3 regions of the Microbacterium sp. NPDC064942 genome follow, and region 3 is predicted to be linked to each of the others. Evidence: predicted binding sites of a transcription regulator. Region 3 holds the regulator's gene; each other region holds the start of a gene.
The links. The regulator LexA, encoded in region 3, represses DNA repair genes until DNA is damaged. The targets are predictions, from matches to a motif close to TCGAACANNTGTTCGA.

Region 1: a site for LexA is predicted at 1,480-1,495, ahead of ACPEH2_RS10915 (DUF222 domain-containing protein). Genes of this name have one in related genera too.
Region 2: a site for LexA is predicted at 1,383-1,398, ahead of ACPEH2_RS02705 (HNH endonuclease signature motif containing protein). Genes of this name have one in related genera too.

The regions. Positions count from the first base shown of each region.
Region 1 covers NZ_JBMWDR010000006.1:36,970-39,235, forward strand. The annotation lists gene ACPEH2_RS10915 (DUF222 domain-containing protein) at 29-1,450, opposite strand; gene ACPEH2_RS10920 (hypothetical protein) at 1,690-2,088, shown strand; gene ACPEH2_RS10925 (hypothetical protein) at 2,085-2,266, shown strand, end outside.
Region 2 covers NZ_JBMWDR010000001.1:565,259-567,524, forward strand. The annotation lists gene ACPEH2_RS02705 (HNH endonuclease signature motif containing protein) at 1-1,305, opposite strand, end outside; gene mfd (transcription-repair coupling factor) at 1,463-2,266, shown strand, end outside.
Region 3 covers NZ_JBMWDR010000011.1:30,135-32,400, reverse strand. The annotation lists gene metE (5-methyltetrahydropteroyltriglutamate--homocysteine S-methyltransferase) at 1-1,021, shown strand, start outside; gene lexA (transcriptional repressor LexA) at 1,078-1,743, opposite strand; gene ACPEH2_RS14785 (LysM peptidoglycan-binding domain-containing protein) at 2,021-2,266, shown strand, end outside.

The DNA of each region.
Region 1 (2,266 bases), on a different contig from region 3:
GCCGCACCTTCCGCCGCGACACGCCCCGTCACGACGCCCGCGCCTGCACCCCGGCGGTGCGCCATCCGGCACGATCGGGCGGCGGGTCCCACAGCCATCGCAGCGGCGATTTCGACCGGAGCGGCACGGGCTCCCGCCCGCTGCCGGGCGGAGCGTGCAGCACGAACCCGGCCTCGACCCGCTCGATGCGCCACCCATTGTTGTGTAGGAGCAGGTGATGGAACCGGCAGAGCAGCACGCCCTCGTCGGTGTCGGTCCTCCCACCCTCGGACCACGGCACGCTGTGGTGCGCTTCGCAGTACGACGGCGGTCGTTCGCACCCGGGCCAGAGGCATCCTCCGTCGCGGGCGGCGAGCGCGACCCGCTGCGCGCGGGTGAACAGTCGCTCGTCACGTCCGACGGCGAGGGGTGTGCCGGCGGCATCCACCTCGATGCGGATGCGGCCGCCGGTGCAGTGCGCGCGGTCGACGACCGAGCCGGGCAGGGCTGAGCCGCCGTCCTCGACGATCCCGGTCGCTCCGTGACGCCCGAGCCCGTCGCGGGGCGCCTCGGTGACGATGACGCGCACGCCGGGCTCACGCGCTCCGAACACGTCTTTCGCGGTGGCGAGCGCGCCCGCGCGCAGGACGTCGACGAGCACGTCGTACGAGAGCTGCTCGTTCGACCGCGCGTCGTCGACGAGCGCGGCGGCTTCGGCACGTTCGGCGTCGGTCATGAACCTGGGCCCACCCCGGCGGGGGCGGAGGGCGGCGTCGAGGACGCTCCGCATCCACGGCCCCATCTCGTCGTCGAAGACCATCGATCCTCGGGAGAATCCGTCGCCGTCGGTCCAGAGCCGGAACGACCTGCGCTCGAAGCGCCGCGCGAACCGCTCTTCGGCTCCGGCGGGGTCGAGCATGTCGCGCAGTGTGCGCGCCTGCGCGGTGAGCTGTTCCACCGACCACTGGTCGGCCTCGTCCGCGAGCCGTTCCGCTCCCCTGGACCACGCCGCTGCAACACCGAGCGTCGGCGGATCGCCGAGCCCCGTCAGGATCGCCCCGTACTGCGCCGACGACAGCGCCCCGTCGTAGAGGAGCCGATCGAGCGCGCCGTGCCACCCGGCATCCCCCGTGCCCATCAGCGCCTCACCCACTCGCACGGCGCGCGTTGCCTCGGCGCGCGTGATGCCGGTGGTCGCCTGGATCATCTCGACCGGCGTGCGATGCCCGGTCTCGGCGCTGAGCCCACCGCTTCCCCGCTCGCGGCTCGATCGCTGCGCCGCGACACCGGCGAGCACCGCCTGCAGCACACCGATCTCGCGGGCCACCCGCCCCGCGCGGGCGATGAGCGTCCGCACCGTGTCGTCATCGAGACGACCGACGGATGCCGCCAGGTCAGACGCGTCGACGTCGAGCGCATCGAGGGCGGTGAGGCCCTCGACACTCTCTCGCAGCGTCGTCGCGAATGGCATATCTGTACGATGCCACACACCTCCGACATTCGTACATGTGTTCCCCAACCTGTGGATAACCCACTGGCCCAGCATGGTGCAGGGGTGTTCGGAATCGTCCGGGTTCCGCATTCCCACCCGTCCCCGCCCCCGCCGGACCCTAACGTCGCACCGACGGCGGGTGTTCGCCCCGCCTGCCGCTCCGCGCGCGTCCGCCTCCCGACACGTCTGCGCACCAGCGACGGCCGAGGAGAACTCGCATGACCGACGAAGACAGCATCCGCCTCCGCGACCGGCGGTGGGTGTGGCTCACCGGGCGTATCGCTCTCTGGGTCCTGATCGCCGCCCTCAGCACGGCCCTGCTTCTGACGATGGCGGCGTCGATCGTCGCCGCTTTCCAGACCGCGGCCGCTCCCGGCGACGAGCACTGGAGCGACCGGACGGGGGCGGTCGGCGACACGTTCGGCGGGCTCCTCGGCCCGTTTCTCAACGCCCTCGTGCTCGGCGTCACGGTGGTGTTGGCCGTCGCCTGGCAACCGCGGCGGGATCGACGGCAGGAGCCGAGTCCCTGGTGGCGTGGCTCGCGCGGTCGGATGCCGACGACCAGGGTGTCGTCATCACGAACGGCGCGGGCGCGATCGCCCATGACGTCGGCGTGAGGTTCGGGGCGAAGAAGGAGGGGCAGAGCGACCTCGACCTCTGGGAGGCACACGTTCCGCCGGGCGAATGGAAGGGCGTCGAGAAGACCCTGTCCGAACGCGGGGCGACCGCCCCCTCGTCACCGCCCTCGCCGACGGCCGACGCCGACAACCGCATCGCCGCGCACGACGCCGTGCG
Region 2 (2,266 bases), on a different contig from region 3:
GCGGTAGGTCCTGCCGAGGGGTGAGGTCCATTCGAGGACGCCACCCTTGAGTTGTCGGACCCTCCAGGCGGTGAACTGCTTCATGGAGTGATGCCTCTGGCACAGGTGGGCGAGGTTCGACAGTTCGGTTCGTCCGCCGAGCGCGTGGTCGTGGGTGTGATCGACTTCGCAGCGGATGGCTGCGACGCGGCATCCGGGGAACCGGCAGTGCTGATCCCGGGCTTGCAGGAACCTGCGCATCCCCGACGGGACTCGGTACGAATCGGTCGACACGGTGACCCCGGTGGTCGGGTCGTGGAACAGGCGCTCCCACATCCCGGTGCCGCCGGCGAATGTGCGCGCCGTCGCGGGGTCGATGGGGGAGCGCCCGGCGAGGTCGCATGGCCCATCGTCTTCTCCGGTAAGGGTGGCGGCGGGCACGAGTACCTGCACACGTGCGCGGATCGCGCCCAGCGGCCCGGCGGTGGTGTCGCGGGTGTCATCGAGGGCGGGTGCTCCCGCCAGGAGCAAGTCCGCGAACACGTCAGCGCGGACCTGGTCGGTGGACCGCTGGTCGGTGGCGATGATCGCGGCGGCGTCATCGTCGCGATCGCCGTCAGTGTCGCCGTCGCTGGCGGCTTCCCCGAACGCGACACCCGCACACCCGCGCGCAGCGACGCGTTCGTCGCGGGTGTCGACGATCGCTCGCGCCTGCTGCGTGAGCCGGTCGTGGATCCCTTCGGCGATCACCGTCGGGACGGTTGCGACGACGTCGCTCATCCCGTCTCGCCCCGGCACGATCCGCACGCACCGCCCGGCGGCGGCCTGCTCGTGCCGTTCCGCGAACGAGCGGGGGTGCATCCGGTGGGCGAGGATCTCGAGCTCGCCTCGCACCCGGTTCGGGGTGTCTCGCTCGCATCGGCTGATCGCGACCTGTTCGAACTCGGTCCACATTTCCGCCGGCAGGCTCGTTCCGGTTTCGACGATCGCGATCGCATGCCCGCGGACGATCCGTCCCTGCTCCCATGCCTCGACAGTCGCCGGGAAGCCTTCGATCAACGTCCGCGCCTCGCCGATCCGCCGCTGCACGGTCCGGTCGGTGACTCGCATTACTCCGCCGACCTCCGCCGCGATCGACCGCAACGCCATGTCGTGCACCTGCACACGAGCGTTGCGTTGCGCGGTCTGCGCTTCGGCCAACCGGCCCGCGGCGGCCAGTATCCGCAACTCCGCGATCTGCGCGGACGCCACCTCGCGTGCCACACTCGCGACGTCATCGACGATCGCCATCAGCGTGGCTGCGAAGTCGTCTTCGAAGGGGAACATTTGTTCTATTCTAGGGTTGGTTCAGATGGTAAGCAAGTAGTATTTTCGAACTAAAAATCCTCTCGCCCCGACCGAAGGGGAACCCATGTTCGATCCCATGACGCACCTCGCCCGCCTCGCCGACCCCGGTGTCCGACGCGCCGCGTAGACTTCCCCGGTGACAATTCCCGGGATCGTGCGCGCCCTCGAACAGGCTGACAGCTTCCGGGAGGCCCTCGACGGCGCCGGATCGGACGTCGACTTCTCGGCCGTGACGGGCCTCGACGCTCCGCTGCTCGCCGGACTCCTCGAGCGACGCGCCGCGTCGGGACGGCCTCCCGTCCTGCTGCTCGTCGCCCCTACCGGGCGCCGCGCCGAGAGCATCGGCGCGGCCCTGCAGTGCCTCCTGCCCGACGCCGTCGTCCGGCACCTCCCGGCATGGGAGACCCTGCCGCACGAGCGTCTCAGCCCCAGCGCCGAGACCGTCGGCCGGCGGCTGAGCGTCCTCCGCGATGCGGCCGACTGGGGCGGTCGCACCCCCCTCGTGGTCACTGCGTCCGTCCGTGGCGCGCTGCAGCCGATCGCGGCGGGATTGACGGATGCCGGTGTCGTCCGGCTCGAGCTCGGATCCCGCGGGCAGGAGCTCGACGACATCGTCCACCGACTCGTCGACCTCGCCTACCACCGGGTCGACATGGTCTCGCGACGAGGCGAGTTCGCCGTCCGCGGCGGCATCCTCGATGTGTTCCCGCCCGTCGCCGACCACCCCTACCGGGCGGACTTCTTCGGCGACGAGATCGATCAGATCCGCGCCTTCTCCGTCGCCGATCAGCGCTCCCTGCCCGGCGAGGTGCGCGAGGTGACCCTGCTCCCGAGCCGGGAGCTCCTCCTCACCGACGCCGTCCGCGAGCGGGCCGCCGCACTGCGGGATCGGATGCCGGGACTCGGCACCATGCTCGAGAAGATGAGCCAGGGCATCCCG
Region 3 (2,266 bases):
CGCACAGGACGCGGTGCTGGGTCTGCCGGCGCTCCCGACGACCACGATCGGATCCTTCCCGCAGACCGCCGAGATCCGCCGGGCGCGCGCCCGCGCGACGCGCGGCGAGATCGACGAGGCGACCTACGAAGGGTTCCTCCGCGACGAGATCGCGCGCGTCATCGCTCTGCAGGAGGACATCGGGCTCGACGTCCTCGTGCACGGCGAGCCCGAGCGCAACGACATGGTGCAGTACTTCGCCGAGAACCTCGACGGGTTCGCCGTCACCCGCAACGGGTGGGTGCAGTCCTACGGCTCCCGCGCGACGCGCCCGTCGATCCTGTGGGGGGACGTCTCGCGCCCCGCACCCATCACGGTGCCGTGGGCGGCCTACGCGCAGTCGCTGTCCGCCGCGCCCGTCAAGGGCATGCTGACCGGACCCGTCACGATCCTCGCCTGGTCCTTCGTCCGCGACGACCAGCCGCTCGGCGAGACGGCCGACCAGGTCGCCCTCGCGCTCCGCGACGAGATCGCCGACCTCGAGCGGGCGGGCATCGCGATCGTGCAGGTCGACGAGCCGGCGCTCCGGGAGCTCCTGCCGCTGCGGACCGCCGATCAGCCGGCGTACCTCGACTGGTCGGTCGGGTCCTTCCGGCTCGCCACCGCGGGCGCCGCCGACGAGACCCAGATCCACACGCACCTCTGCTACTCCGAGTTCGGGGTCGTGATCGACGCGATCGCGGCGCTCGATGCCGACGTCACGTCGATCGAGGCCGCTCGCAGTCGGGGCGAGGTCATCTCGGAGGTGGCGGCATCCGGATTCGCCCTCGGCATCGGACCGGGCGTCTACGACATCCACTCGCCGCGCGTGCCGTCCGTCGACGAGGTGTCGTCGCTGCTCGAGCGCGCCGTCGCGGAGCTCGACGTCCGTCGCCTGTGGGTGAACCCGGACTGCGGTCTGAAGACGCGCGGGTACGACGAGACGGTCGCCTCCCTCCGCCACATCGTCGCGGCGGCTCGCGCGGTCCGCGCCGGGGTCTGACGCCGCAACGAAGAGAGGGGATGCCGCCCGGCATCCCCTCTCTTCGTTGCGCGCCGTCACACGGCGCGCAGGACCGCGACGACCTTGCCCAGGACGACTGCGTCGTCGCCGAGGATCGGCTCGAAGGCCGAGTTGCGGGGGAGCAGCCACGTGTGACCGTCGCGCTGGCGGAAGGTCTTCACCGTCGCCTCGCCGTCGAGCATGGCGGCGACGATCTCGCCGTTGTCGGCGGTGGCCTGCGAGCGGACGACGACCCAGTCGCCGTCGCAGATCGCGGCGTCGATCATCGAGTCGCCCGAGACCTTCAGCATGAACAGTTCGCCCTTGCCGACGAGCTGACGGGGGAGGGGGAAGATCTCCTCGACCTGCTGGTCGGCGGTGATGGGGACGCCGGCGGCGATGCGGCCGACCAGCGGCACCATCGCCGCGTCGCCGACGCTCGGGGCGACGTCCGCCGGGTTCTCGCCCGCCGAGCCCGGCAGGTCGATGAGGACCTCCATGGCGCGCGTCTTGCCGGGGTCGCGACGGAGGTAGCCGCTCAGCTCGAGCTGGTTGAGCTGATGGGTGACGCTCGAGAGCGACTTGAGGCCGACGGCGTCGCCGATCTCGCGCATGCTCGGCGGGTATCCGTGACGGGCGATGGAGCGCTGGATCACCTCGAGGATGGCGAGCTGCTTGTCGCTCAGGCTCTTGCGCCGACGCGTCTGCGGCTTGTCGCTCATGTCGTTCCTTTCGTCACCCCGGGGTCCCTCCGGGGGCACTCGCCTTCGAATGTCGGAAGTTGGTGATGGGCTCTGGTCATCGAAACCGTATCCGGTGTCGATCGGATCGTCCCGTAGCCGACCGCGTGTCGTCTTCGATCGATCTGCGGACAACCGCACCCTTGACAGTCTACGAACTTCGAAGATAGATTCGGAAGAGAACTTCGCACCCGTCCGTCCCGGCCGACGGGCGGGGGCGAAGATCTCATCTGACCGGGGTCACCCCGAGGAGGACACCATGAACTCGATCACCGCGACCACCAGCACCGCGATCACCATCACCACCGCGACTGCGCCTGTCGTGCGCACGCGCCTTCGGATGACCACGCGAGGTCGCCGTGTCCTCGCCACGCTCGCCGCACTGCCCGTGGTCGTCGCTCTGGGCGTCGGCATCCTCTCCAGCGGGGGTGCTCTCGCGAGCGGCGACGCGGGGGCGTCCGCGGGGTCTTTCGACACCGTGACCGTGATGCCCGGCGAATCGCTG